Regions from separate parts of the Mycobacterium jinjuense genome, predicted to be linked through region 3. Evidence: predicted binding sites of a transcription regulator. Region 3 holds the regulator's gene; each other region holds the start of a gene.

Region 1 (7,454 bases), 410 kb from region 3:
CTCCTCGAGCAGCCAGCGCCGGATCTCCGACGGACCCGACCCCGCGCCGCCGTTGAACAACGGCGAGCCATTGAGCACGATGCCGGCCCGTCCCCCGCCTTCGTGCTCGGGCCGCATCTTGCTGGCGAGGTGCATCAGAAACAGCATCTGACCGTCGGACACGGGGGGCAGGCCCGGGCCGAAACGGCCGTAGGCGCCATCGCGCTGGCGTTCCTCCTTGACCTGCTTCTCGGCCGCCTTCCAATCCACGCCGTAGGGCGGATTGGACATGCAGAAGTCGAAGGTCCTCCCGGCGAACAGATCCTCGGCGAGGGTGTCGCCGAGCCGGATGTTGGAGGCGTCCTGCCCTTTGGCGATCATGTCGGACTTGCAGATCGCGTACGACTGGTCGTTGATCTCCTGCCCATACAGCGCCAGCCGGGCGTCGGGGTTGCGTTCCAACAGCCGCTCCTCGGCCACCGACAGCATTCCCCCGGTACCGGCCGTCGGGTCGTAGATGGAGCGCACCGTGCCGGGTTCGAGTAGCGCCACACTATTCTCGGCGAACAGCAGGTCGACCATGAGCCGGATCGCATCGCGCGGCGTGTAGTGCTCGCCCGCTTCCTCGTTCGAGGCCTCCGCGAACTTGCGGATCAACTCCTCGAATAGATCTCCCATCGCGGCATTCGGCACGACGTCGGGATGTAGGTCAACTTCGGCAAATTTTGACACGACGAGGAACAGCCGGTTCTTCTCTTCCAGCGTCGCCAGTTCGTTCTCGAACTTGAAGCGCTCGAACACGTCGATGTTCGACGAGAATTTCGTCAAATAGTCGACGAGGTTTGCCCGCAGGCCCTCGGGTTCGGCCAGCAAGGACTGAAAGTCGTATTCGCTGGTGTTGTAGAAGCCCAGGCCAGTCTTGCGCTTGACCTGGACCGTCAGCGCGCCGGGGTTGTCGTACTTCTGAGCCAGCACGCGCACGTCGGCGCGGGTCGGTTCCATGATGCAATCCAGCCGACGCAGAATCGTCATCGGCAGGATGACGTTGCCGTATTGGTGCGGCTTGTAGACGCCACGCAGTTGGTCGGCGATGGACCACACGAAGTTGCCCAGAGTGCTCAAGCGCTCAGTCTCTCTCGACGGTTCGATCTACGGCGGGGACTTTCATTTCATCCCCCTTTAGGGACCTTACTGTCGTCTTCCGGTGGCGAAGCCAAACCGAGCTTCTCATGTCACACCCGCCTGACATACTCGAACACAGTTTCGAATCAGGAGGTGGCGGCGGTGGATCTCGACGACGTGGCGGCTCGGCAGGCCCGCTTGCACGCTGCGGTCGCCGAGTTGGCCGAACTGCCGTTCAACGACCTGCCCGCCGACGTCCTCGACTCCGTGCTCTGCAGTGTCGAGTCCGCTCAGCGAACGCTGTCGACCGTCGGGTACGACGCCGTAAACGGCCTGCGCGTCCAATGGCCCACTCGGGTCGGTCGCCTGCGTGACCACCTGGCCAACCTGCTTCACCTCTCGGCGACAGAGGCTGGTGCCCGCATCGCGACCGCTGCTGATCTCAACGAGAAGCAACCCACGCTGCCCGAATCCGCGGCCGCTGCCAGACACGGCCTCATCGGCAACGAGCACATCCGCATCATCCGCGACACCATCGCCAAACTCCCCGACACCGCCACCGACGTCGAACGGACCCGCTTCGACCTCGAACTGACCGGCGTCGCGGTGGCCGAGCGCCCCGAGATCCTGCGCCGCGACGCCGCCCTCCTGCTCGCCGAATACGACGCCACCCACGGTGACCCCGTCAGTAGGGAACGCAGCCGTAAGGCGCGCAGCGAGTTCGTGCTCGGCCCCCAGGAAGCTGACGGGATGAGCCGCGGCCGGTTCTGCGTCGACCCCGAAGCCCGCACATACCTTGAGATCCTGTTCGCAAAACTCGCACGCCCCGGCATGTGCAACGCTGCCGACCCCATCCCGGCGGTGGACGGTGAGCCCGACCCGATGGCTGCGGCCGGGGATCTCCGCACCACCGGTCAACGCCAGCACGACGCACTGAAAGCCGCGCTGCGCGCACTGCTGGCTTCCGGAGAACTGGGCCAACACCGCGGTTTGCCCGTCACCGCCATCGTCACGATGACGCTGGAACAACTGGAATCGGCGTCCGGGCTCGCCATGACCGGCGGCGGATCAACCGTTCCAATGGAAACCGCGATCCGGTTGGCCGCCCACGCCCACCATTACCTCTACATCTACGACGAGACGTGCGGCCGGCCACTGTTCCTGGGCCGCTCCAGACGGCTGGCCTCGGCGGATCAACGGATCGTGCTACACGCCATCGACGGCGGTTGCACGGTCCCGGGCTGCGATCAACCCGGCTACCACTCGGATGTGCACCACCTCATCGAGTGGATGCCGGAGGGCACCACCGACATCGACCGGCTCACGATGACCTGCGAAGTCAACCACCAGAACGCGGGCCCATCCGATGAGGAATGGCAAGCACGTCGCCGCTATGACGAAAAGACGCTGGGCCAAACCCTGTGGTATCCACCGAAATCCGTAGACCCCAGCCGGCAACCCCGGGCAAACCGGCACCACCGGCGACCCAAGAGGCCACCCGAACCCGACGCAGCCGCGTAACTTGCGCCGTGGCCGTCGCAGCAACCGGAGCCGAACTACGTCAACTCGTAGCGGATCGGCAGGTGCTTGAGCCCGCCGACGAAGATCGTCGCGATATGCTGTGCCGGTCCGGTCAACTCGATCGACTTCAGCCGCGGTACCAATTCGCTGAAGAAGCTGCTGATCTCCATTCGAGCCAGCGCGGCGCCGAGGCAGAAATGTACACCGTAGCCGAACGCGTTGTGCCGGTTCGGGTCACGACCGACATCGAAGCGGAACGGTTCGTCGAAGACGTCTTCGTCACGGTTGGACGACGCATACGACAGCAGCACCGACTCCCCCTCGGCGATCCGGACACCGCGAACGGTGGTGTCCGCGCGGGCGGTCCGCATGAACTCCTTGACCGGGCTCACCCACCGGATCATCTCCTCGGTGGCCAACGGCATCAGGTCCATGTTGGCGCGCAACCGTTCCAGCTGATCGGGATGTTCGATCAGCGCGTGCAGACCCCCGGAGACGACGGCGCTCGTGGTGTCATGACCGGCAGCGGCGATGATCGCGTAGTAGGAGACCGTCTCGATGTCGGACAGCGGTTCCCCGTTGACCGTGGCGTTGGCGACCGCAGACGCGAGGTCCTCGGTCGGGTTCTCACGGCGGGAGGCGGTCACGGTGGTGAAGTAGGCGAACATTTCGAGCAGCGCCCCCATCTGCTCTTCTTTCGTCGTACCGCGCTGCAACTCTTCGTCGTCGTTTCCGAAGAGTTCCTGCGTGTACTTCAGCATCTGCGGGAAGTCGGATTCAGGCAGGCCGAGCATCGACATGATCACGTAGAGGGGGTAGTTCACCGCGACTTCCTGGACGAAGTCGCATTCCGGTCCCCGCTCGAGCATGCCGTCGACGTATCGCTTCGCCAGTTCATCGACCCGAACCTTCAACGCGCGCATGGCCTTCGGCCGGAACCAGTTGGCCCCGATCGCACGGATCTCGCGGTGCTGCGGGTCGTCCAGGTGGATCAGCGTGCTGATGCCGACCGCCGCCTGTTGTTCGTCGGCCTCCTCGGTCATCAGCACTGGCCGTGGCGAGTTGGTGAACAGCGTGTTGTCGCGCTCGATCTCCATGATGTCGGCGTGTTTGGTGATCGCCCAGAACGGGCGGTAGCCCGGGACGTCCACCCACGACACCGGGGCGTTGGCGCGCAGGTGCGTCAGGGCGGCGTGCAGCCTGGGCTCATCGGCGTAGGCCCGGGGGTCGGCGAGCACCTTCGCTGCGTGGTCGATCACTCGAGCGCTCATCATGACCTCTCACTCATGCGGCCGACTGGCCGCGCAACTCTCCAACTACCTGGGAGACAGTCTCTTCGGGAACCGACGACGGGAAGCCGATCAGAACGCGGTCGATCACCCCGTCGCACCGGTCCCGAAGCTTTGCCGCCAGCTTGTCGACCGTCGCGACGACCGCGAACGCCTCGAGAACCTCGTCGTCGATCAACGTGCCCATGGCGTCCCACTGCCCGGCCAGACTCAACCGGTGCAGTTCGGTGTGCAGATCACCCCAGCCGTGCAACTCGAGCACCTTGCGGTAGGCCGGCGTCGAACCGTAGAACGCGATCTGCTTGCGCGTGGCGACGGCGGCAGCCGCCAGTTCGCCTTCCTCGACGCCGGTGACCACGAAGATCGGACATGACACTTGAAAGTCGCTGCGCTGTCGGCCCGTCCGGGCCATTCCCCGCTGCAACGCCGGCGTGGTCACTTCGGCGAAATAGCGTTTGGTCGTGAAGGCGTGCGCCAGCATCCCGTCGGCAACCTCGCCGGCCATCTCGGTCATGGCCTCACCCACCGCAGCGAGGAACACCTTGGGAAAGCCGTAGTCGTGCGGCTCCGGGGTGAACATCGGCGTCATCAGTTTGTGCGTGTAGAAGTCACCCTCGAACTCCAGCCTCGTGCCGTCGCGCCAGCACGTCCAGATCTCGTGCATCGCCGACACGAACTCGCGCATGCGACGCACCGGCTGGCTCCACGGCATGCTGAACCGCTTCTCTATGTGCGGCTTGATCTGAGAGCCGAGGCCAACGATGAGGCGGCCGCGCGAGAAGTCCTGTAGATCCCATCCGATGTTGGCGATTGTCATGGGATTACGGGCGAACGCGACCGCGATACTGGTACCCAGATCCAGGGTGTCGGTGTGCTCGGCGGCGAGCGTCAGCGGCAGGAACGGATCGTGGGCCACCTCGGCAGTCCAGCACCCGTCGTAGCCGCGTCGCTGCAGTTTGCTCGCTGCACCGACGACGTTGGCGAGCTGGCTGGAAACCGCCCCGTCGACCTTCAGGCCGGCGCCGCTAAGCATGGTCGTAGACGCTACAGTAAGCAATTCAGTATGGTCAACGAGCGCAGGCGGGTGCGACGATCGCCTATCCGGGGACAGGAGTTGTGATGACCAAGGCCGACGATTGGCATGCCACTCTCGACGAGCTGTCCCGTCGGCGCCGCCATGCCCACGAGATGGGCGGGGCCGAGCGCGTCGCCAAGCATCGCGGCAAGGGCAAGCTCGACGCCCGAGCGCGGATAGCCCATCTCCTCGACGAGGATTCGTTCCGTGAGTTCGGCACACTTGGCGGCGGGGACATCGCCGCCGACGGCATCGTCGCCGGCTCCGGGTTGATCGACGGCAAACCGGTGATGATCGGCGCCGAGGACTTCACGACGCTGGCCGGCAGCATCGGCCCGGGCGGAAATGCCAAGCGGTACCGGCTGGCCGAGTTGGCGCTGCGCGACCGGGTTCCGCTGGTGATGCTGCTCGAGGGCGCGGGTTTTCGGCCCAGCGGCGAGCACTACGGGCGCACGCCGACGGACCTGCTCGCCCAAGCGCAATGCTCCGGCAAGGTGCCGATGGTCGCCGGTCTGCTGGGGCCGTCCGCAGGCCACGGCGCGCTCGTCGCCCCCGTCTGCGACTGGACCATCATGAGCCGGCAGGGCGCCATCTTCACCGCGGGGCCGCCCGTAGTGAAAGAGTCGACGGGCGAGGAGATCTCGAAGGAAGACCTGGGCGGACCGAACGTCGCGCTCGCCAGCGGCGTGATCCACAACCTCGCCGACGACGATGCCGCTGTACTCGACGACATCCGCCGCTATCTGTCCTACTTTCCGGCCAGCGCCTGGTCGTATCCGGAGTCGTTGCCCGCCGACGAAGCCACCGAAGCGCGACCGACGCCCGAACTGCTCGGCATCGTGCCGCGCGGCAACCGGCGCGTGTACGACATGCGGCGCGTGCTCGACGTCGTGTTCGACCGCCCGGACTGGTTCGAGGTTCAGCCCAAGTTCGGGCCCGCGATCATCTGCGCGCTCGCCCATCTCGGCGGCCATCCCGTCGCGGTGGTCGCCAACCAACCGCAGGTGATCGCCGGCTCCATCGACGCCGACGCCGCGGACAAGGCCGCCCACTTCATCACCGTCGCCGACTCGTTTCACCTGCCGATCGTGTTTCTGGCCGACAATCCCGGGATGCTGCCCGGCAGCCGGTCGGAGAAGGCGGGCGTACTGCGCAGCGGTGCGCGGATGTTCGCCGCGCAGACCGCGGCGACGACGGTCAAGCTTCATGTCACGTTGCGCAAAGCGTATGGCTTCGGGTCGATGGTTATGTCGCTGTTGGGGTTTGACAATCAGAGCGCGACATTCGCGTACCCCGGCGCCACGATGGGCGCGATGAGCGCAGCCGCGCTCAGTAAGGCCTCGCACGCCGCCGAGGATGTCGAGGCACGGCTCCGGAAGATGGAGGTCGAGGCGTCCTTCCGCTCGGCCGGCCACCTCGGCTTCGACGACCTCATCCATCCCGAGGAGACCCGCAACGCTCTGCTGGCGGGACTGCAGCGAGCCATCTACAGTCGGCAGGCCGCGGCGGAGCCAGTCTCCCGTACGGCGATCACGCCCTGAGACAGGCGATTTCGGTGCGCTACGTGTCGGTGAGCGACTGGTAGCGCACCGAAATCACTCGCTAGAGCGGTAGGCGGTGACGATCGGTTCGAGCTCATCGGGGGTTGCGCCGTGCATGATGACCGCGTCGGCGCCGTAGTCGAACTCCTTGCGGACGCGGTCGACACACTGCTGCGCCGAGCCGGTGGCAGCAGGCTCCAGCCACTCACCCGGAATCAAGGTGGCGATGTGCTCGATCTGCTCGGGTGTCGCCTTGTGGTCGATGCCGCCGGGGATCGACTGCACCACCTTGTCGTCCCGGAAACGTTGCAGGACCGCTGGATCCCAGCCGTTGGTGTTGACCAGGAGATCGCCGTAGCCCTGCAGATAGGTCGCTAATCGGGCAACCGTCTTCTTCAGCCGCAGCTCCTCGGGCAGATGATCGCCGACCGTCGCGAAGCACGACCACACCCGCACACTGGCCGGGTCACGGCCCGCCTGCTCCGCGGCGTCCTTGACCGTCTTGACCGCGCGCTGCAGCGTCTCCGGCGTGAAGTAGGTGTGCAGGACGACGTCGTCGAACGCCCGACCGCCCAACGCCAGCGTCTGCGGGCCGAACGCCACGATGGCCAGCCGAATGTCCTCGCGGAAATCCGGATCGAGGAACAGCACCTGGTACTTGCCGATCGGGCCGTCGTGATTGAAAATCAGCTCGCCCTGCCACAACCGGCGCATCACCTGGGCGAAGTCCTCCATCTGCGCAGTGGTCACGGCCGGGATCCCGAACGCGCCGTAGATCGCCCCGATACCGCGCCCGATCCCGAGCGTGAAGCGGCCTCCGGAGAGCCGGTGCATCGTGGTCGCCCACGAGCCGGTGATCAGCGGGTGACGGGTGTTGTGATTAGTTGCCGCCGTGGCGATCTGCATGCGCGACGTCACCGCACACGC
Region 2 (7,454 bases), 2.1 Mb from region 3:
AGATACACCGCGTGCGGCATCACGGTGGCGCCCAGCATGGCCGCCGCGATCAGCACGCTCTCGGCGCCGGCGAATTTCGGTACCAGACCGGCAGCCGCCTCGCCGAGCGGCGGGGGAGCGACGAACAGGCTGGCGAGAAATCCGACCGCGATGATCGACAGCAGGCCGGTGATGACGCGTTCGAACGAACTCTGGCCGTGGCGGTCCTTGACCAACAGCAACAGCAGCGAGACGGCACCGGTGATGATGCCGCCGGTGAGCAGGGGCAGGTCGAACAGCAGGTACAGCGCGATCGCGCCGCCCACGACCTCGGCGAGATCGGTTGCCATCGCGACCATTTCGGCTTGCAGCCAATAGGTCAGCCGGGTGCGGCGGCGCATCCGGTTACCCACCGCTTCGGGCAGCGACATCCCGGTCACCAGGCCGAGCTTGGCCGATAGGTACTGCACGATGCAGGCCATCGCGTTGGCCGCGACGATGACCCAGACCAGCAGGAAGCCGAACTGTGCGCCGGCACTGACGTTGGCGGCGACGTTGCCGGGGTCGACGTAGGCGATGGCCGCCACGAACGCCGGGCCGAGCAGCACCCAGCTCGGCCGCAGCTTGACCTCGCTGCGCTGGTCCACGCGCCTCACTTTCTATCCGGAGTAGCGAATAGAAAAGTTAGGTTAGGCGAAACCTGTCGAGCGCGGGAGCGCGGGTGCTATCTGTGCCGGCCGCCGAGCCCGATCACGGGAAGAAGAAGCCGTCGCCTTCCCACATGCTTCCCCATGGACCGACGTACTCCTGTTGGGCGGGGGTGGCGTCGATCGAGACGTTGCCCGGTGTCACGCATTCGGTGGTGGAACCGCCGATGGCCTGTGCGCCGCCGGTGTCGACACACTGCGGCAGCGTTGGATCGGGAGCCGGTTCGGCGCCGGCCGGCGGTGCCGCGAGGGCCGCGGCGATGCCGCCGGCTGCGATGACCGGGGCGAGATAACGAAGTGTGGTCCGCATAGGCATGTCCTCAGTCTGGTCTACCCCCGGCCTCGGCGCACAGCGTACAAGCCTTTCGGCGCCGGCCGACGGATGTCCTGTCATAGATCCGGGATGGGCATGTCCAGATTCGGGACCGTCAAGCCACCGTCGACCTCCAGCGTCTTGCCGGTGAGGTAGCTGCCGGCGGGCGAGGCGAGGTACACCGCGGCCGCGGCGATGTCGTGCGGCTCGCCCAACCGGCGCAGCGGGGTGGCCTCTTCCATCGGCTTACGCAGTTCGTCGTTGGAGGCCACGATGTCGAGCGCCGACGTCAGGATCGACCCCGGCGCGATGGCGTTGACCCGGATACGCGGGCACAAATCGAGCGCGGCGAGCCGGGTGTAGTGGGCGAGCGCCGCCTTGGCCGTGCCGTAGGCGGCGAATCCGCGACCGGCCAACCGGCCCATGGTGGAGGTGATGTTGATGATGCTGCCGCCGCCGGAGTGCTCGAGCATCAGCGGGACGGCGGCGGTGGTGAGCGCGTGCGCGGTGGTGACGTTGAAGGTGAACGCGTCGCGCAGATCCTTGGTGGACGTGTTGAGTAGCGCGTTCGGCATGGTGCCGCCGACGTTGTTGACGACGATGTCCAGTTTCCCGAACGCCTCGATCGCGGTCTCGGCCAGCGTCGCGGTGTCCTCGGGATGCGCGAGGTCGGCCGCCACGACGTGCGCCCTGCGGCCGACGCCCTTTATCTGGCCGGCCACCTCCTCGAGTTGCGACTGCGTGCGCGACGCGATCACCACGTCCGCACCGGCTTCCGCGAATGCGAGCGCCATCGCTGCACCCAGGCCGCGGCCCGCGCCGGTGACCACTGCCACTTGATCGTCCAGTCGGAATCTGTCCAGAATCACGTTTCGGAGTCCTTTCCTCGCGGGCGAACCGTAACAGGGCACGGCAACTGCGCCGATTTCTGCAAGGGGGTCGCTGGCCGCGTCGTTTCACAGCCCTACCGCAGATCTCGGCGCCAGAAGCGCTACTTCTTCGATGCCGCCTTCTTCGCCAGCGCCTTCTTAGCCGCCTTCTTGGCCGGCGGCTTCTTAGCGGGCGTTTTCTTGGCGGTGCTGTTTTTCGCCGACGCCTTCTTCGCGGCTGCCTTCGCGGCGGGCTTGTCCCCGTCGTCGGAACTGCGCGAGCCACCGCGGCCCTCGCGCCGCGCCTTCACGCTGGCCTCGAGCTTGGCCAACAGGTCGGAGACGTCCTCGGTCTCGTCGAGTTCCTGCGGCTGGTCCTCGGTGGTAAAGGCTTCGCCGCCTTCGAGTTTGGCTTGGATCAGCTCGTGCAGTTGCTGCTGATAGTCGTCGTGATAGCGGTCGGGATTGAAGTCGTCGGTCATCGAATCGACAACCTGGGTGGCCATTTTCAGCTCGGCCGGCCTGATGTCGACTTCCTTGTCCAGCACCGGGAAATCGGGATCGCGAATCTCGTCGGGCCATAACAGCGTCTGGATCACCATGACGTCGCGCTTGCTGAAGTCCTGAACCCGAAGCGCCGCGAGGCGGGTCTTGTTGCGCAGCGCGAAGTGGACGATCGCGACCCGGTCGGTCTCCTTGAGCGTCTTGGTCAGCAGCACATACGACTTCGACGACTTGCCCTCGGGCTCTAAGAAATAGCTGCGGTCATACATCATCGGGTCGATGTCGCCGGCCGGAACGAACTCCAGTACCTCGATCTCTCGACTGCGCTCCTCCGGAAGCGTCGAGATGTCCTCGTCGGTGATGATCACCGTCTGTCCGTCGTCGGATTCGTATGCCCTCGCGATGTCGCGGTACTCGACTTCCTCGCCGTCGATCTCGCAGACGCGCTTGTACCGGATGCGTCCGTTGTCCTTCGCATGCACCTGGTGGAACTTGACGTCGTGGTCCTGGGTCGCGCTGTAGACCTTGACCGGGACGTTCACCAGGCCGAACGCGATAGAGCCTTTCCATATGGAACGCATCAACCCAGTATGGCTGATTTCAGCGCGGCATCGCGGGTGGCGCGATCGGGCAGGTCGGCGCCGGCGCGGGAAACGGTCAACGCCGACGACATCGCGGCGGCGCGCACCACGGTCGTCAGCGCCTCGGTGCCGATCCGCGCCAGGTCACGTCGCCGCTCGGCACCCAGCAACCCCAGCGTCCACAGTGCGTCGATCAGTCCCGCCATGAACGCGTCGCCGGCACCCACCGTGTCGACGACGTCGACCTCGAACGCCGGCACGCGCACCAGGCCCTCCGCACACACCGCGAACGACCCGCGCCCGCCCATCGTCACCGCGACGACGGATGGGCCCAGCGTCAGCCATGTCTGCGCGATCTGCTCGGGGGACCGACCGGGATCGAGCCAGCGCATGTCCTCATCGCTCGCCTTGACCACGTCGCACCGCTCGATGAGCCGATCGATGCGACCACGTGCGGCCCGAGCATCTTGAGAGGCATCCTCGATCAGCGCCGGCCGCAGATTCGGGTCGAACGTGACGGTCGCGGAGAGATGGTAGGTGTCGACCAGCGCGGCGGTGGCGCGGCAGCCGGGTTCCAGCACCGCTGCGATCGACCCGGTGTGCACGACGAGAGGCGGCCCCACCTCCGGTGTGCCCGTCAGCTGCCATTCGATGTCGAACTCGTACTGGGCCGAGCCACGCTCGTCGATAGTGGCCAACGCGGTCGAGGTGTGGTCCGCGTTCGCACTTCCCGTAACAAGTTGTGCGCCAGAACTTTCGACATAGTCGGCGATGCGCTGCCCGCGCCCGTCGTCGCCGATGTGGGTGAGGAAGTCGACGGTGCGGCCCAGGCGGGCCAGCCCAACCGCGACGTTGAGCGGGCTGCCGCCGACGTGCTCTGCGGTCGAGCCGGCGCGCTCGACGATGTCGATCAACGCCTCACCGATCACCAGGGCCCTCATCGCATGTCCTCCCGGAGCATCGTCGCGACTGAACAGACTGTGTGACAACACTTTACGGCTCTTCTCTGAAGCGATTTTACAGCTCCGCCCTAAAGCTCTCAGAGATTCTTCAGGGCTAGGCCATGGCATTCTTAACATTCGAACATACGTTCGAGTCATGACTTCCGGAGCGGTGCAAACGGCGGTCGCCGCGCTGCGTTCAGCGTTCGACGAACTGGCCGCACTGCCTATCGACACACTCGCCACGACGGAATTGGTCGGCGTGCTCGACGAACTCGAAACCCTCACCTGCCAGATGCCCAGCCAGAGCCACCGCATGCTGGCGCGCTTGCAGACCGAGACCAGCGCCACCCAGATGGGCGCCAAGACCTGGCGCGACTTTCTGTCGGTCCGGTGGCGCATCTCGCCCACCGAGGCCAACCGCCGGCTCGACGAGGCGAGCCTGTTGGCGCCCCGGCGCACACTGACCGGAGAACCACTCGAGCCGGTGTTGCCGGCCACAGCGCTCGTTGAGGCGAATGGATTGATCAATCGCGAACACGTCAAGGTCGTGCGCGAGGCAATGGGCCGCATCCCGCCTTCGGTAGATTCCCTCACCCGCGCTCAGATCGAAGTGGACCTGGCTCGCACCGCTGTCGGCGTGGGACCAAAGGAATTGAGGGACAACGCCGATCGCATTTTATTCCTGCTCGATCAGGACGGCCCCGAACCCGACGAAAGGGAGCGTGCAAGGCGTCGCGGTTTCACGAAGGGGCCCCAGGGGTCCGACAAGATGATCCCGTTCAAAGGCAATCTGACTCCCGAAGCATGGGCGATATACGAGGCGATTTTCGCGAAGTGGGCGGCGCCGGGCATGTGCAACCCTGACGACGAAAATCCTTGCGTCTCCGGCTCGCCGTCACAGGCGCAGATCGACCAAGACCACCGTAACCTGGCGCAGCGCCAGCACGACGCATTGGTCGCGGTCGGACGCAGTGTGCTGGAAAGCGGGGAGTTGGGTCAGCACAACGGGTTACCGACCTCGATCGTCATCCGCACCACACTGCAGGACCTAGAGAGCCGGGCCGGCGTTGGAGTCTCCGGTGGCGGCACCGTCATTCCCATCGCCGACGTCATCCGCATGGCCGCCCATGCCAACCACTACCTGGCGGTGTTCGACAAGGCCACCGGGTCGGCCCTGGACTTGTTTCGCGCCCGCCGCGTGGCCTCGCCGGCCCAGCGGATCATGCTCATCGCTCGCGACGGCGGTTGCACCAAGCCGGGCTGCACGGTGCCCGCCTACGGGTGCCAAGTCCATCACGCGGAACGCGACTGGGCCGACGATGGACAAACCAACGTCGACGAACTCGGCTTGGCGTGCGGGCCCGACAACCGCATGGTCGGTTCCGACGGCTGGGGCACCCGGGTCAACGGCGACAACGATGTCGAGTGGATACCGCCGCCGCACCTCGACACCGGGCAAGCGCGCGTCAACGAGTTCCACCGGCCGGAACGGCTACACCGTCGACTGGACGCAGACACCGAAGTCCCGGAAGCCGACGGTGGCAACCAGGCTGACGAGCCGCACGGGCCAGAACCCAACGCGGCATGATGCCGCCACCGTGCCGCCGTGCGCGACCGGTCGGGCGCGCCGATCAACCGCCGCTGACGACTGACGGGTTCGAAGGGTCCAAGCCGCTCGACAGGCCGGGGTCCAATCCCGATCCGTGGGTGTACTCCTGATGGGCCATCGGTCGGCAGTTGTCGTCCATCGGCGTCTGGTCGCCCGAGCAGTAGGGCACGAGATCCTGCGGATCGGCCGCCGCGTGCGGCGCCGCCAGCAGAGTCGCCGCCGCGACCAGCGACGCCGCGAAGATTCTCGTCACAGATCCAACGTAGCAGCGGGTATACGTTCACACTGTGGATCGATTCGGGCGGGTGAAGCTGACGAACCCGGACAAGGTGCTGTACCCCGCGACGGGTACCACCAAGGCGCAGGTGTTCGACTACTACGTCTGCATCGCCGAGGCGATGGTCCCGCATATCGCCGGTCGCGCAGTCACCCGCAAACGGTGGCCCAACGGCGTCGGGGAGCCGTCGTTCTTCGAGAAGCAACTCGCCTCGTCGGCGCCGGACTGGCTGGACCGCGCGTCGGTCACGCACCGGTCCGGGACGACGACGTACCCGCTGATCGACACCGCCGAGGGGTTGGCGTGGATCGCGCAGCAGGCGTCGCTCGAAGTGCATGTGCCGCAATGGCGGTTCGTGGACGGAGAGCCGGGGCCGGCCACCCGCATCGTGTTCGACCTCGACCCCGGCGAGGGAGTGTCGTTTCGGCAACTCTGCGAGGTCGCTCACGAGGTGCGGGATCTCATCAGCGACATCGGGCTGACCACCTATCCGCTCACCAGCGGCAGCAAGGGGCTGCACCTCTATGTGCCACTGGAGGAGCCGATCAGTTCCCAGGGTGCGTCCGTGCTGGCGCGACGGGTCGCGCAGCAACTCGAGAAGACCATGCCCAAGCGAGTGACCGCGACGATGACCAAGAGCCTGCGCGCCGGCAAGGTCTTCGTCGACTGGAGTCAGAACAACGCCGCCAAGACGACCATCGCGCCGTATTCGCTTCGGGGACGCGAGCATCCGACCGTCGCCGCGCCGTGTACCTGGGACGAGATCGGGGATCCGAAGCTCGGGCACCTGCGCTTCGACGAGGTGCTCGAGCGGGTGCAGGAGATGGGCGACCTGCTGGCGCCGCTCGACGAGGCGGCGCCGGTGCCCGATCGGCTGACCACCTACCGCAGCATGCGCGACGCATCGAAAACCCCCGAGCCGGTACCGAACAGGCCGCCGAAAACCGGCAACAATGACAAGTTCGTCATCCAGGAGCACCACGCCCGCCGGCTGCACTACGACCTGCGGCTGGAACGTGACGGCGTGCTCGTGAGTTGGGCCGTTCCGAAGAACCTGCCCGACACGCCGTCGGTGAACCACCTGGCCGTACACACCGAGGACCATCCGCTGGAGTATCTGACCTTCCACGGCGAAATCCCCCAAGGCGAGTACGGCGGCGGCCAGATGATCATCTGGGACACCGGCACCTACGAGGCCGAGAAGTTCAACGACGTCCCCCCCGACAGTCCCAAAGGGGGCGGCGGCGAGGTCATCATCAACCTGCGGGGCGACAAGGTCGACGGTCGCTACGCGCTGATCCAGACCGACGGCAAGAACTGGCTCGCGCACCGGATGAAGGACCAGAAGCGCCCGCATGCGGGTGATCTCGCGCCGATGCTGTCGAAGGACGGTTCGGTCGCGAGGCTCAAGGCCGGCCAGTGGGCGTTCGAAGGCAAGTGGGACGGCTACCGCGTGATCGTCGACGCGGACCGGGGCAGGCTCACCGTCCGCTCCCGGCGCGGCCGCGACATCACGGGCGAGTTCCCCCAATTCGAGGCATTGGCAGCAGATCTCGCAGACCACCACGTGATCCTCGACGGCGAAGCGGTCGCGCTCGACGAGTCCGGGGTACCGAGCTTCTCCGAGATGCAGAACCGGGCCCGTTCCACCCGGGTTGAGTTCTGGGCGTT
Region 3 (7,454 bases):
TGCCGCACACCCGCCCCATCACGATGACGGCGCACTCGAGCGACAAGGAGCTCATCGCCGACCACCAACCGTGGGTCGGCGAGGTGCAGGTTCCCGCCAGTGTGTCGAACCTGCTGGAGTTCCGCATGTCGCAGCACGGGCACGAGGTCGTCGGCTTCACCGTCCACGTGCCGCACTATCTGGCGCAGACCGACTACCCCGCGGCGGCAGAAGCATTGCTGGCCGAAGTCGGCAGGAACGCGTCACTGAGCATCCCGCTCGAATCCTTGGTCACCGCGGGCGCGGAGGTATTGACCAAGGTGAACGAGCAAGTCGAGCAGAGCTCCGAAGTCGCGCAGGTGGTCGCCGCGCTCGAGCGTCAGTTCGACGCCTTCGTCGCCGCTCAGGAGAACCGGTCCCTCTTGACCAGTGACGAAGACCTGCCCAGCGGCGAAGAACTCGGCGCCGAGTTCGAGCGGTTCCTCGCCCAGCAGGCCGAGAAGAAGTCCAAGGATCGCTTTCAGGACGGCGACGACACCGGATAGCGCCCGTCACCGCGATGAGCGGGGGGGGGCCACAGCGAGCGAGCTTCCCGAAGGCCCGCTAAGTTGACGCAATGTCCGCGCGAAAGCCGAACCTCCGCTCGGTCCGGGACCTGACGCCCAGCCTGCAGTTTCGCACCATCCACGGCTATCGCCGCGCGTACCGGGTGGCGGGTTCCGGTCCCGCGATCCTGTTGATCCACGGCATCGGGGACAACTCCACCACCTGGGACACCGTGCAATCGAAGCTCGCGCAGCGGTTCACGGTCATCGCGCCGGATCTCCTGGGCCATGGCAAGTCCGACAAACCACGCGCCGATTACTCGGTCGCCGCTTACGCCAACGGGATGCGAGATCTGCTGAGCGTGCTCGACACCGAGCGGGTCACCGTGGTCGGCCATTCCCTCGGCGGCGGCGTGGCCATGCAGTTCGCCTACCAGTTCCCGCAGTTGGTCGACCGGCTCATTCTGGTCGGTGCGGGCGGGGTCACCAAGGACGTCAACGTCGCGCTGCGGTTCGCCTCGCTGCCGATGGGCAGTGAAGCGCTGGCGCTGTTGCGCCTGCCGTTCGTGCTGCCGACTCTGCAGATGGTGGGCCGCCTCGCCGGTGGGATCTTCGGGTCCACCGGCCTCGGCCGCGACCTGCCACAGGTTCTGCGCATCCTCAATGACCTTCCCGAACCGACCGCATCCTCGGCATTCGCCCGCACACTGCGTGCCGTCGTGGACTGGCGCGGGCAGGTGGTGACCATGCTGGACCGCTGCTACCTGACGCAATCGGTTCCGGTGCAACTGATCTGGGGTAGTTGCGACGCCGTGATCCCGGTCAGCCACGGCTGGATGGCCCACGCCGCGATGCCAGGGTCACAGCTGGAAATCTTCGATGACTCCGGTCATTTCCCGTTTCACGACGACCCGGACCGCTTCGTCGAGGTCGTGGAGAAGTTCATCGACGGCACCGAACCAGCGGTCCACGACCAGGAGTATCTGCGGGAACTGCTGCGGGCTGGCACCAACGAGGGCACGATCTGTGGCTCCCTCGACACCATGGCCGCGGTGCTCGAGGCGCTGGGCGCCGACGAGCGCAGTGCGACCTGAACGTAGCGCCGACCGCGTGCCGTTCGACGACAAGAGGATACGAAGTAGCATCGGCCCATGGCTATCGATGTGACGGTGCTGCGTGTCTTCACCGACCCGGACAGCAACTACGGAAATCCACTCGGCGTCGTCGACGCCAGCACCGTCGACCCGGACGATCGCCAGCGGGTAGCCAGCCAATTGGGTTACAGCGAAACCATATTCGTCGATCTACCAGCGCCCGGCACTAGTACCGCGCACGCCCGCATCTACACGCCGGCGGTCGAACTGATCTTCGCGGGCCACCCCACCGTCGGTGCGGCCTGGTGGCTTCGCGAACAAGGCACTCCCGTTCACACACTGCGTGTTCCCGCCGGCATCGTGCAGGTCGTCTACACCGACGAGCTGACCTCGGTGCAGGCGCGTGCGGAGTGGGCGCCGGAGTTCGCCATCCACGACGTCGCCTCCATCGATGAGCTTCTCGCGCTCGACCCGTCCGACTACCCGGACGACATCAACCACTACCTGTGGACGTGGGCCGACCGGGAGCAGGGGCTGCTGCGGTCGCGGATGTTCGCGTCCGATTTGGGGGTGCCCGAGGACGAGGCCACGGGCGCCGCCGCTGTGCGAATCACCGACTACCTGAGCCGCGACCTGACGATCGTGCAGGGCAAGGGTTCGTACATCCACACGGAGTGGACTCCCGAGGGCTGGGTGCGCATCGCCGGCCGCGTCGTCAACGACGGCGTCAAACAGATCGACTGAGGGAGGCTTTGCGGCGAATCAACTGGCGGTCGGCTGCGGCGAATCGCGATGCGCTCGGAGCGCCTCGATCTCACGCTCGAAGTCCTCGGCCGAACTGAACCCGCGATATACCGAGGCGAAGCGAAGATATGCCACTTCGTCGAGATCACGTAGCGGGCCCAGGATGGCCAGCCCTACTTCGTTGCTAGGCACCTCGGGCGAACCGGTGGCCCGCACGGTGTCCTCGACCTGCTGGGCAAGCAGGTTCAGCGCATCATCGTCGACCTGCCTGCCCTGACACGCCCGGCGCACACCCTTGATGACCTTCTCCCGGCTGAACGGCTCGGTGACACCGCTGCGTTTCACTACGGCCAGCACAGCCGTCTCCACCGTGGTGAACCGGCGTCCACATTCCGGGCACGAGCGCCGCCGCCGGATCGCCTGACCCTCGTCGGTCTCCCGGGAGTCGACCACTCGCGAGTCGGGATGACGACAGAAAGGACAGTGCATCACCGCTCCTTCGCCGCGCCAACAAACGACCAACTCGAACCTCTCTGAGCGTACCTGCGGCGCGTTGCGAAAGCCCAGCACCGGCCTCATCGGCACATACCAGAACGATCTGTCGGTGAACACGTGCGCACCAAGCTCTTTACGGCCCAACCAACGGATGTCAGCCGACCGGCGCTATGAGCGTCTGCCCGGCGTCCAGCGCAACCGAGTCGAGTTGGTTGAGTTCGCGAATCCGGTCCGCCACCTGGCCCACAGGGGCGCCGGGCGCCACCCGCTGGGCCACCTGGTGCAGGCTCTCGCCGGTTTGAACCTGGATCACCGCGAGCCGGTCCGGAACGGCGGCCGGGGTGGTGCCGACCACGCCGCCGAACTGGGCCACCAGGCCCAGCCACACCGTGATCGCTGCCGCCACCAACGCAAGGAGCACGGTGGCACCCGGTGTGATCGGCCGCCGCCGGTGCGAGGCGCGCGACATCAGTACGCCGGTGCCCCGATACCGAACCGGCGCCCCGCCCGGTCGGGTGGACAAGGGGCGCCGACGGGCACCAGCAGGCCTGATGCCGGGCCTGAGCACGCGCGGGGCCTGAACTTCCTGGGAGTCGAGGATCGTCATCTTCCTGCCTTCCGGTCCGTTGGTTTTCGCTCTTGTGTTCGAACATACTCGCTCACATGTTCGAACGATAGAACATGTGATCGAACTGTGGCCAAACGATAGGACAGGGCACCGACAAGAAATTCGGGCGCATTCCCCGGCGATGGCGCTCCCGACACGCCTCGAACACATGTTTGATTAATCCTGTGCCGCGGGCTACATTCGGCGGCATGGACTCCAGCAGCGATACACCGGACGGCACGGGCGGGGGCCGAACGCTCGACCCTGGTCTAACCGAACGCCAGCGCACCATTCTCGACGTGATCCGCTCATCGGTCACCACTCGCGGCTATCCCCCGAGCATCAGGGAGATCGGCGACGCGGTCGGGCTGACGTCCACCTCCTCGGTGGCCCACCAGTTGCGCACCCTGGAGCGCAAGGGTTACCTACGGCGTGACCCCAACCGCCCGCGCGCGGTCGACGTGCGTGGCGCCGACGAGGCTGTGAGCCCGATCGTCACCACCGATGTCGCCGGCTCCGACGCGCTTCCGGAGCCGACGTTCGTGCCGGTGCTCGGCCGGATCGCCGCCGGCGGACCGATCCTCGCCGAGGAGGCCGTCGAGGACGTCTTCCCGCTACCGCGCGAACTGGTCGGCGAGGGCTCGCTTTTCCTGCTCAAAGTGGTCGGTGACTCGATGGTCGACGCGGCGATCTGCGACGGCGACTGGGTGGTCGTGCGTCAGCAGAACGTCGCCGACAACGGCGATATCGTGGCCGCGATGATCGATGGTGAGGCCACGGTGAAGACGTTCAAACGCACCCGCGGTCAGGTGTGGTTGATGCCCCACAACCCAGCCTTCGACCCGATCCCGGGGAACGACGCCGCAGTGCTCGGCAAGGTCGTCACCGTCATCCGGAAGATCTAGTCGGCTCGGACGAAACCGTTCGTACGCGCGAATTCTTCGCTGGAGAACCATATTTCGGCGCGTACCTCGTCATAGCCGGCGGTGTAGGGCAGCCAGTACCGGCCGGTTTGGGTATCGGCCTTGATCGGATATCCCTCCGGCGGCTGCCCGGAGTCATCGACCGGTAGGCGGAAAGCCGGGCTCGGCACTTCCGGTTCGTCGACGACGATCTTCGCGTGACGTCCCGTGTCGGTCAGCGGATCCCATTGAGCGGGTTCGGCTTCGGACTCGGGTTCGATCGATTCGACGGGTTCGACAGGTGTTTCCCGCTCATCGGCGTCGCCGTCCTCGACCCCCCGCTCTTCGACGGTCGGTATTCGCGTCGGCGCGGTGTCGACGTCGTCGGGATTCTCCTCGGCCTCGCCGAGTTCGCCCGCGTCTCCCGCGGCGTCGGTACCGGTCGGCGCCTCCCATGGATTGGCCGGCGACGTGTCCCCGGCACTGCCAAGCGGCGCAAGCGCGCCCAGACCCTCACTGGCATAGCGGTCACCGAACATCGCCGCTGACTCGTCGCCGCCGCTCGACGACTGCTCGTCCGCACCCACTGTGCTGTAGGGCTGTTCGCCGTCGTACCTGTCGTCGTAGCGGTCCTCCACGGCCTCGGGACGATCGACGTCGCCGCCGCGGCGATTTCGCATGCCGGCGAACACCACCAGGCCGACGAGCAGGAGCACCGGCACGATCGCGAGCAGCCACCACCAACTGAACATAAGCCAGTTCCGGTCGCCGCCTGAGTCCGAGGCCCCGGAGGCGTTCGGCGTTTCGGACCCCTGCCGAGCGGGCACCTCGAGGCCGGCCAACTCGCCCGCCAGATTCGGTGGCTCCGTAGAGAACTCGCCCGTCGACTGGTCCCAGGACACCACGCCGCCGGTGAACCGCTGCGTGATGACGTTGTCCTTCTCGGTCTGGTCGGCCATCGGTGCGCCGAGTGTGCCCTCGGCGCCGTCCAGCTTGTCCCAGGCTGCGCTCATCGCGCCGCGCATCAGTACCGCGCCGTGGTCCGGCGTCCAGAAGATCACGGGCTTGTCTTCGGCGGCGAACCTCGACATGCGGCTTGCGGTGGGCAGACCGCCGTCGGTTTCGCTGGAAATCGGAAATCCGAGATCCCCCTCGGGCCCGCCGAGGCTTTCATACTTCGCGAGTACCTGACCCGTCACGACTCGCGCGCCTGTCGACGGGCTGTAGAAGATCTTGCCGCCGGCGAAGTTCTGCCCAAGGCCGTCCTTGCCTATCGGATAGGGCGGTCCCTCTGCGGCGCCGAGCGGTCCCAGCGGCCCTCCGGCCGCGCGGCGGGCCGCGTTGATCGCGGAGACCGGATCGCCTGGCACCTCCAGATCCGTCAACTGCCCGGCAAGGTCCGGCGGCACGGTGGTGAAATTCTTGTCGCGAGTGTTGTAGGTGATCTCACCGCCGGTGAACTTCTGGGTGATCAGGTCACCGCGGTAGCTTTCGTCCTCCGCGGGCACTCCGAGTGTCCCCGACGATCCACCCAACTTGTCCCACGCGGCATTGATCGGCCCGCGCACCACCCGCGCGCCGGTGTCCGATGTCCAGAAGATCACCGGCTTGTCGCTGGCGCTGAACGTGACGTTGAAGCTGCCCGGGGCCCGGCCCGGACCGTCGTCCATGGTCGGGAACCCCAAATCACTGTCGGCGGGCCCGCCGAGTGATTCGTACTTCTCCAGGATCGCGCCCCGCATGAAGTGAGCGCCGGTGTCAGGGGTGAAGAACACCTTGCCGCCGGCGTAGTCCTGCGCAAACCCCTCGCCCACCGGGTATACCTCGCCCTGTTTGGGACCCAGGGGGCCGCCGTCACCGCCGCTGGCCTCCCATGCCGCTGTGATCGCGGTATTCGCGGCGTCGGATTCCGGCGAGGCGCCCGCCACCGGTGCCAGCAGTAGAGTTACGGCGCCCATGAGCAGACCGATCGCCACTCGGCCCCACACCGTGGTCCTCCGGCTGTTCTGCCCGATCATTCGTCCTCCCGGGTCGGCACGAAATTTCGCTCGAAGATTTCGTGCCCGTCATCTGTCAGCAGACGTCAACTACCAACGAACACGCCGATCTTGCGAAGAAAATACCTGCCAATCCCTCATTCGCTGTGGATAACCCCGCGTGCCGCGCGGATTAGTGCAGTCCGACCCGCGGCCCAAGGCCGAAGTTTTCCTCTCGACCGCGGCGGAATGGTGCCAAAAAACAGTTTGCACACGAACACCGAGAATGGCTTAGGCCACCGGATATCCGCCGGAATATCGGTAGCCAGCAGGCATGGCACACATCCGCTTTGCGGCTGACTGCGATCTTTGCGTCCCGCCCACTCGGCGACGAGGTTCAACCGGTGTGTTGGTCGCCACGAGCCCACGTCGTTCCGCGCCTAAACTCGAAGCCATGTTTTCCCGGGTGAGCCTGACCCACTGGGATGTTTTCACCGCCGACCTGACGAACGGCGACATCGCTGCGCTGAGCCGCTGCGCGTCGACGAATTGGCCGCAGATGAGTTACGCCGCGGGCAGGAGGTGTCGGTTCGTGTATTGCTCTGGCGTATATCGGCTTTACCGCCGACCGAATCGTGATGAGTGAAATCCTCGAAGTTCGCGAGCGGCGCCAACCGCTCACCTTCACGTTCGACGACATGAACCGGTACCACGGCGGTCACTCCCCGGCCGGAGTGGCCATGGCGTTCAAAGTGATGCAACGCGCCTTCGCGATGCTCTCCCCTGACGAGCCACCCGATCGCCGATCGATCACCGTGCGCACCGCGTTTCGCGGCCCCGGCGGCCGGGACGGTTTCGAGGCGGTCAGCCGCGCGGTGTCGGACGACCGCTACACCGTGGACCGTTCACTGGTGCGAGGCGACAGAGGTCGCCTGCTCGAAGATTTCGTGTTCGTCGTGGGCATTGCGGATCGCGGCGTGACGTTGCTGCTGCGCGAAGGATTCGTCACCGACGAGTTCATCGACCTGGCCCGTACCAAGGACCGGACGGCTCCCCAAGAAGCCCGCCTCGATCATCTGAAGGCGCAACTGGCGCAACGCGTGATGTCGGCG
Region 4 (7,454 bases), 690 kb from region 3:
CGGCCTGGTGGCCGGGATGCCGAAGCTGCTTACGGCGCTCTCCACGGTCGGCACGGTCGCGATGCTGTGGGTCGGCGGCCACATCCTGCTCGTCGGAAGCAACGAGCTGGGCTGGCACCTGCCGTACAGCCTGGTCCACCACCTCGAGGAACTCGTTTACCATGCCGTCGGCGGTATCGGCGGTGTGCTGGCGTGGCTGGTCAACACCGCCGCGTCGGCGCTCATCGGTCTGGTGGTCGGCGCGATCGTCCTCGCGGCGATCCACGTGCTGCCGTTCGGCCGCCGCGCCAAGAAGCACGCGGCCCACTGACCGGTGGGCTTCAGATACCGACCGTGACCCGAAACAGCGTCGTCGGCTGCGTCGCCGCGAGGCGGATCGGACCCTCGTCGGCCGACACCCACGCCGCCGACCCGCGATCCAGCGTCACCGACCCGCCTTTGGCGTGCACGACGGTCGAGCCTTCGGTGCACAGCAGTATCTGCGGGCCGTCGTGCCGCGTGGGCGCGTCGATCTCGTGCCCGATCCGGTCGCCGTCGATGTGCAGCACCGAGACCGAGAACTCCTGCGCCGGTGTGTGGTACACCGACTCGATGCTGTCCTCGACGTGCTCGGGCCGGACCACCACGTCCTCCGCGGGCGTGAAGTCGAGCACACGCAACAACTCCGGCACATCGACGTGCTTGGGGGTGAGCCCGCCACGTAATACGTTGTCGGAGTTGGCCATTACTTCCACCCCCACACCGCTGAGATAGGTGTGCAGGTTGCCTGCCGACAGGTAGATACCTTCGCCGGGGCTCAGGGTGATGCGGTTGAGCAGCAGCGAAGCCAGTACACCAGCATCGCCGGGATACCGTTCGCCGAGCTCCAACACGGTCTTGGCTTCGGCCGCGAATTCGCTTCTACCCGAACAAACATAGTGGATCGCCCCGTCGATCACCGCCGGCACCACTACGTCGAGGTCGGGTTGCGGCGCGGTGATCCAGGTGGTGAACAGCGCACGCAGCCCGTCGCCGTCGGGTTGCCCGGAGAGCAAGTTGACGAACGGGTCGAGATCGCTGACCGCGAGCGCACGCATCAACTCGATGGTCCGGGCGACGGGCCGGAAGCCGGCTAACGCCTCGAAAGTACTCAACGCGACGATCAATTCAGGCTTGTGACTGGGATCGCGGTAGTTGCGGTTCGGCGCCGACACCGGGATGCCCAGCCTGTTCTCCCGGTCGAAACCCTCGATCGCCTGCTCGGCGCTGGGGTGCGCCTGCAGGGACAGCGGCTCGTCGGCGGCCAGGACCTTGACCAGAAACGGCAGCATGTCATCGAAGCGCCCACAGACCGTCGATCCCAACTGCCCCTCGGGATCGTCTCGCAGCGCGTCGAGCAGCGAGCGTTCCCCATCCTCGCACTCGAGCGTGGCGGGGTCGCCGGGATGCGCACCGAACCACAGCTCCGCTTCGGGATGTGGTGTCGGACTTGGCCTTCCGGTGAACTCGGCAATGTCCGTGCGCGAACCCCAGGCGTAGGTCCGCACCGCTCCGCGTAGCAAGTGCACTTGGCTAACCTCGAACTAGTTTCAGATATACGGCGGTCATCTCGAGGCGGAGCGCCAGCATGGCCAACTGTTGTTCCAGGCGTCCCGCCGACGCCGGCGCATCGGGCACCGCCGCCGCCTCCGGCAGTTCCGGCACGTCCTGGGCACTGATCACGTCGACGTCGTCCATGCCCGCGGCTCGGGCGACGACGAACGGCCGCTCCGCATCGGTGGTCAGCACGAACGTCTGCACCCGCCGGGGAAGTGGACCGTCGAGCTGTTCGTCATGGAAGATCGACCGCTCCCGGTCGGCCGCCGACGCGCCACCCATGCCGTCGCGCAGCGCCACCAGCGCATCGGCGAAGCCGACCGCGGCGACCACCTGGCGGGCTGTACGCAACAGTACCGCCGCACAGTGCCGAGCCAGCGTGAGCGTCGCCGCGCTGTCACCGGCCAGCACGACCTCGCGGCCGGACATCTGCTCGGCCAGCGCCTTGGCCGGATTGGTGAACAGCTCCCGGCCCGCGCTGTTGCGAAGTGCCTCGGCGTCGAGTTCGTCGGCCAGAGCCGCGAGGTCGACGTGCACGGCCGGATCGACGACCTTCAGCGTCGCCAGACCGGCGGCGAGGTAGCGCACGAAGCCGAACTCGTCGGGCACCTGCATTCGGGGCGGCAGCACCGCGGCCCTCCCGGCCGCGACGTCGCGCAGCGGGCCCTCGTAGGGGGCGGCGACGACCACCCGCGCGCCGCGACGCACCCCGGCGGCGGCGGCGTTCACCAGGGCCGGATCACCCGGGTCGTCACCCGCGACGATCAGCACGTCCAGCGGCCCGATCCACGGCGGCGCCTCGGGCGCGAGGACGACGGGTGCGGCCACCGAGGCGCCCCAGGCCGAGGCGAGCAGCGCTCCGGCCGTCTCCGCACTGCCGCGGCCGGCAACCCAGATCAGCGTCCGGGGTACTCCGTCGGCCCGCAACGATTCGAGGTCGCCCTCGTCGAGCGCGGCGGCGGTGGCGCGCACCTGGGCACCGGCCATCGCGGCGGCGCGGAGCAGGCCATCGCGGTCGGCGGTCTGCAAACCGTCGACGTCGTCGAGGTTCACGACCGCAGCCGAGGACGGCGGGACCGCGCTCATGTAGCCGCCTCGGCGCCGGCGGTGATCTGGGAGGCGACCTCTGCGACGATCTCGTCGACCTCCTCGGTGCTGCGGGCTTCGACGTTGAGCCGCAGCAACGGTTCGGTGTTGGACATCCGCAGGTTGAACCAGACGCCGTCGCCCAGGTCGACGGTGACACCGTCGAGGTGGTCGATCGAGTGGATCCGGGCGCCGAATGCCTTGAGCACGTCGTCCACACACTTCTCGGCGTCGGTGACCGTGAAGTTGATCTCCCCGGATGCCTCGTAGCGCTGATAGTCGGCCATCATCTCCGACAGCGGCCGGTGTTGTTCGCCGAGCGCGGCCAGCACGTGCAGCGCGGCCAGCAGGCCGGAGTCCGCGCCCCAGAAGTCACGGAAGTAATAGTGCGCCGAGTGTTCGCCGCCGAAGATCGCACCGGTATCGGCCATCAGCGCCTTGATATAGGAATGCCCGACGCGGCTGCGTACCGGCGTACCGCCCCGTTCGGTCACCAGTTCCGGCACTGCCCGTGAGGTGATCAGGTTGTAGATAACCGTGGCGCCGATCTCCCTACCGAGTTCCCGCGCGGCGACCAACGCGGTCACCGCTGACGGCGAAACCGGATGCCCCTTCTCGTCGACGACGAAACACCGGTCGGCGTCACCGTCGAAGGCCAGCCCGATATCGGCGCCGGCGTGCACAACATGGGCCTGCAGGTCGGTCAGGTTGGCCGGGTCCAGCGGGTTGGCCTCGTGGTTGGGGAACGTGCCGTCGAGTTCGAAGTACAGCGGCGACAGGGTGACCGCGGAGATCGGACCCAGCACCGCGGGGGTGGTGTGGCCGGCCATGCCGTTGCCCGCATCGACGGCGACCTTCAACGGCCGCAGGTCCGCCAGGCTCACCAGCGAGCGAAGGAACTCGCCGTACTCGGTGAGCACATCGCGGTCGCTGATCGTGCCGCGCGCACCGTCGTGGCCGGGGACCCCGGCGATGACCTCGTCGGCGATGGCGGACAGGCCGGTGTCCTTGCCGACCGGTTTGGCACCGGCCCGGCACAGCTTGATGCCGTTGTAGGCCGCCGGGTTGTGGCTCGCGGTGAACATCGCACCGGGACAGTCCAGAAACCCGGACGCGAAGTACAGCTGGTCGGTCGAGGCGAGCCCGATCCGCACCACGTCGAGGCCCTGCGCGGTCACCCCTTCGGCGAAGGCCGCCGCCAGCACCGGCGAACTGGCCCGCATGTCGTAACCGATCACGACCTGCGAGGCGCTGGGCCGCACGAGGCGGGCGAAGGCACCTCCGACGTCGGCGACGAACCGCTCGTCGAGTTCCTCTCCGACCAGCCCGCGCACGTCATAGGCCTTGATGACGCGATGAACCGCCGCAGCGGGCCGGGACTGCGATGTGGGGGCACCTCCCGCCCGAAGGGTAGGGGGACGCTCGCGCGAAGAGCGCACGGAAAGGACTCCTTGTGACACGGACTACTTGTGGCGCCAGCCTAGCCGTCCCGATTGACGTGCACTCGGACTAGTCGGTGGGGTCGGGCAGCACCCGCAGATGACCCCGACGACGACCGTTGGACTCCGGCCGCCTGGCCGGCGGCGCCATCAGCGACCCCCCGTGCGCGCCGGTGACGGGATCGGAGAAACCGGTCGCCATCCTGTTGATCGGCGGCGGGGCGTCATATCCTTCGCGAACCGCGTCCGCTAGCGCGACGAGATCGTCGTCGTCGGGATACGCGGGCAACGGCCCCGCGTGCCGAACCAGTTCCCAGCCGCGAGGTGCCGTCACGCGACCGGCGTGCACCACACACAGGTCCCACGAGTGCGGTTCGGCGACAGTGGCCAGCGGGCCGACGACCGCCGTCGAGTCGGCGTAGACGAATGTCAGCGTCGCGACCGCATAGTGCGGACACCCGGGCCGGCAACAGCGACGGGGAACGTTCACAGCGGAAGGCTATCGTGGCCGCACTCCGCGCGCCGCCGGACACGCGCAGCCTGCCGACGGCCGATCTCGAACCGTTACGATCGCTTTCATCGCGCACGAGAGGAGCATCGAAGCGGTGGCCAAGCGTGGACACCTGCGCGCACGCCGGGGCCGCGAGATGCGCGGGCCGTTACTTCCCCCCACGGTCCCGGGTTGGCGCAGTCGCGCCGAGCGGTTCGACATGGCGGTGCTCGAGGCATACGAGCCGATCGAGCGGCGCTGGCAGGACCGGCTCACGGCGCTGGATGTGGCCGTCGACGAGATACCCCGCATCGCCCCGAAGGATCCCCACAGCGTGCAGTGGCCGCCGGAGGTGATCGCCGACGGGCCGATCGTGCTGGCCCGGCTGATCCCGGCTGGTGTCGACGTCAGGGGCAACGCCACCCGGGCGCGAATTGTTCTGTTTCGCAAGCCAATCGAGCGACGGGCGAAGGACACCATCGAACTCGAGGAACTGCTGCATGAAATCCTGGTGGCTCAGGTCGCCACGTACCTGGGCGTCGAGCCTTCGGTCATCGACCCGACGATCGACGACGACTGACCGCGCAGGTCAGATGATTCCGCGCTTGAGGCGGCGACGCTCGCGTTCGGAGAGGCCGCCCCAGATGCCGAAACGCTCGTCATTTGCCAACGCGTACTCGAGGCACGCGTCGCGCACCTCGCAGCCCTGGCAGATGCGCTTGGCTTCGCGTGTCGAGCCACCCTTCTCGGGGAAGAATGCCTCGGGGTCGGTCTGAGCGCACAGCGCGCGCTCCTGCCACAGGTCGTCCTCTGGCGTCAGTGCCGGCACAACATCAATCGGATCTGGCACCAGAGTCAACTGGGGACGCCGTGGCGTCTCAATCGGTGCCAGTTCCGGATCGGTGTGCGGCGCGCTGCCTACTGAGCCGAAGAATCGGTTGTCGAACGGAACGATGCGATCGAAATCGCCGTACTCAAAAGACATCTTGCCTCCTCACCTGGTCTCGTGGATCCCCTATAAGCGCCCCGCGAATCTGTAGGGCACTTCCAATTCGAACAAGTGATCGAATCTCGGTCTGCGGCACCGAAACCGGATGGCCTACCGGGAAATGACACTGGTGTGATTACACACGCGTTAGCTGCCCCGGTCAAGCGTTGGAACAGGAATTCATACCATTCCGTGATCGAAATGCGGCGAGTCGTGACCTCGGCGTGTCTGTCACATCCCCGGCCGCGGTCCTCCTGCCCGAACCGAATCCTGCTGGACGGCCTACTCTCGGTCGATGTGAAGGTCACGGTACTGGTCGGCGGCGTGGGCGGCGCCCGCTTCCTGCTTGGCGTACAACATCTCTTGAAGCTGGGGCGATTCCACACGGCGAAAGATGCTGCTGGGACTGATGATACTGCTGAGCATGAACTGACTGCTGTGGTCAATGTCGGCGACGACGCGTGGATGTTCGGCGTGCGCATCTGTCCGGACCTCGACACCTGCATGTACACCCTCGGCGGCGGTATCGACCCCGACCGCGGCTGGGGACATCGGGACGAAACCTGGCATGCGAGGGAGGAACTCGCGGCCTACGGCGTGCAACCCGACTGGTTCGGACTCGGCGACCGGGATTTGGCGACGCACCTGGTGCGCAGTCAGATGCTGCGTGCCGGTTACCCGCTGTCGCAGGTGACCGAGGCGCTGTGCACACGGTGGTCACCCGGGGCGAGGTTGCTGCCCGCCAGCGATGACCGCAGCGAAACCCACGTCGTGATCACCGATCCCGGACCCGGCGAGCACGCGGGCGAGAAGCGCGCGATCCACTTTCAGGAGTGGTGGGTGCGGTACCGCGCCAAGGTGCCCACGCACAGCTTCGCGTTCGTGGGTGCCGAGAAAGCCACTGCCGGACCCGATGTCGCCGAGGCCATCGAATCCGCCGATGTCGTCCTGGTGGCGCCCTCGAACCCGGTGGTGAGCGTCGGCGCGATTTTGGCCGTGCCCGGCATCCGCGGTGCGCTGCGGTCGACCCCGGCTCCGGTGATCGGCTACTCCCCGATCGTCGGGGGAAAACCGTTGCGCGGCATGGCCGATGAATGCCTGTCGGTGATCGGCGTGGAGAGTACGTCGGAAGCCGTCGGCCGACACTACGGCGCACGCTCCGGCGTCGGGATCCTCGACGGCTGGCTGGTCCACGAGGACGACCGCGCGGACATCGACGGGGTCGAGGTCCGCTCGATACCCCTGCTGATGAGCGATCCCGCGGCAACCGGTGAAATGGTGCGTGCCGGGCTGGATCTAGCCGGTGTGAAGCCATGACCGACCGCAGCCCCACGACGCCGCCGAGCGGCGACCCCGGCTCAACGGCGCCGCCGAGCGGCGACCATGGAACCGCCGCCGCGGTGGAACTGCTGCCCGTGCCGGGTCTGCCCGAGTTCCGCCCGGGCGACGACCTCGCCGCGGCCATCGCGGCTGGCGCACCATGGTTGCGCGACGACGACATCGTCGTAGTGACCAGCAAGGTGCTGTCGAAGTGCGAGGGGCGCATCGTCGATGCCCCGATCGACCCGGAAGAGCGTGATGTGCTGCGGCGCAAACTCATCGACGCTGAGGCAGTTCGGGTGCTCGCCCGAAAGGGCCGCACCCTGATCACCGAGAACGCGTTCGGTCTGGTGCAGGCCGCAGCGGGTGTCGACGGTTCCAACGTGGACTCCGCTGAGCTCGCGCTGCTGCCAACCGATCCCGACGGCAGCGCCGCGGCGCTGCGATCGGCGCTACGGGATTGCCTCGGGGTGACCGTCGGAGTCGTCGTCACCGACACGATGGGGCGGGCGTGGCGCAACGGCCAGATCGACGTTGCGATCGGGGCGGCCGGCCT

The links. The regulator LexA, encoded in region 3, represses DNA repair genes until DNA is damaged. The targets are predictions, from matches to a motif close to CGAACANNTGTTCG.
Region 1: a site for LexA is predicted at 1,232-1,245, ahead of QGN32_RS04265 (HNH endonuclease signature motif containing protein). Genes of this name have one in related genera too.
Region 2: a site for LexA is predicted at 4,034-4,047, ahead of QGN32_RS16445 (HNH endonuclease signature motif containing protein). Genes of this name have one in related genera too.
Region 4: a site for LexA is predicted at 5,644-5,657, ahead of cofD (2-phospho-L-lactate transferase). Genes of this name have one in related genera too.

What each region holds. Positions count from the first base shown of each region.
Region 1 covers NZ_CP142362.1:866,721-874,174, forward strand. Annotated here, with positions in the region: gene QGN32_RS04260 (type I restriction-modification system subunit M) at 1-1,101, opposite strand, end outside; gene QGN32_RS04265 (HNH endonuclease signature motif containing protein) at 1,264-2,622, shown strand; gene QGN32_RS04270 (cytochrome P450) at 2,658-3,893, opposite strand; gene QGN32_RS04275 (LLM class F420-dependent oxidoreductase) at 3,907-4,944, opposite strand; gene QGN32_RS04280 (acyl-CoA carboxylase subunit beta) at 5,031-6,527, shown strand; gene QGN32_RS04285 (TIGR03857 family LLM class F420-dependent oxidoreductase) at 6,582-7,454, opposite strand, start outside.
Region 2 covers NZ_CP142362.1:3,464,231-3,471,684, forward strand. Annotated here, with positions in the region: gene QGN32_RS16420 (Nramp family divalent metal transporter) at 1-626, opposite strand, end outside; gene QGN32_RS16425 (hypothetical protein) at 730-996, opposite strand; gene QGN32_RS16430 (SDR family oxidoreductase) at 1,077-1,868, opposite strand; gene ku (non-homologous end joining protein Ku) at 1,991-2,953, opposite strand; gene QGN32_RS16440 (carbohydrate kinase family protein) at 2,953-3,894, opposite strand; gene QGN32_RS16445 (HNH endonuclease signature motif containing protein) at 4,052-5,485, shown strand; gene QGN32_RS16450 (hypothetical protein) at 5,529-5,759, opposite strand; gene QGN32_RS16455 (ATP-dependent DNA ligase) at 5,794-7,454, shown strand, end outside.
Region 3 covers NZ_CP142362.1:461,233-468,686, forward strand. Annotated here, with positions in the region: gene QGN32_RS02260 (proteasome assembly chaperone family protein) at 1-524, shown strand, start outside; gene QGN32_RS02265 (alpha/beta fold hydrolase) at 596-1,618, shown strand; gene QGN32_RS02270 (PhzF family phenazine biosynthesis protein) at 1,676-2,362, shown strand; gene nrdR (transcriptional regulator NrdR) at 2,381-2,851, opposite strand; gene QGN32_RS02280 (LysM peptidoglycan-binding domain-containing protein) at 3,012-3,464, opposite strand; gene lexA (transcriptional repressor LexA) at 3,674-4,369, shown strand; gene QGN32_RS02290 (sunset domain-containing protein) at 4,366-6,384, opposite strand; gene QGN32_RS02295 (hypothetical protein) at 6,981-7,454, shown strand, end outside.
Region 4 covers NZ_CP142362.1:1,149,586-1,157,039, forward strand. Annotated here, with positions in the region: gene QGN32_RS05620 (DUF808 domain-containing protein) at 1-310, shown strand, start outside; gene manA (mannose-6-phosphate isomerase, class I) at 321-1,547, opposite strand; gene QGN32_RS05630 (TobH protein) at 1,552-2,661, opposite strand; gene QGN32_RS05635 (phosphomannomutase/phosphoglucomutase) at 2,658-4,100, opposite strand; gene QGN32_RS05640 (DUF3499 domain-containing protein) at 4,171-4,590, opposite strand; gene QGN32_RS05645 (metallopeptidase family protein) at 4,748-5,170, shown strand; gene QGN32_RS05650 (WhiB family transcriptional regulator) at 5,180-5,443, opposite strand; gene cofD (2-phospho-L-lactate transferase) at 5,921-6,895, shown strand; gene QGN32_RS05660 (coenzyme F420-0:L-glutamate ligase) at 6,892-7,454, shown strand, end outside.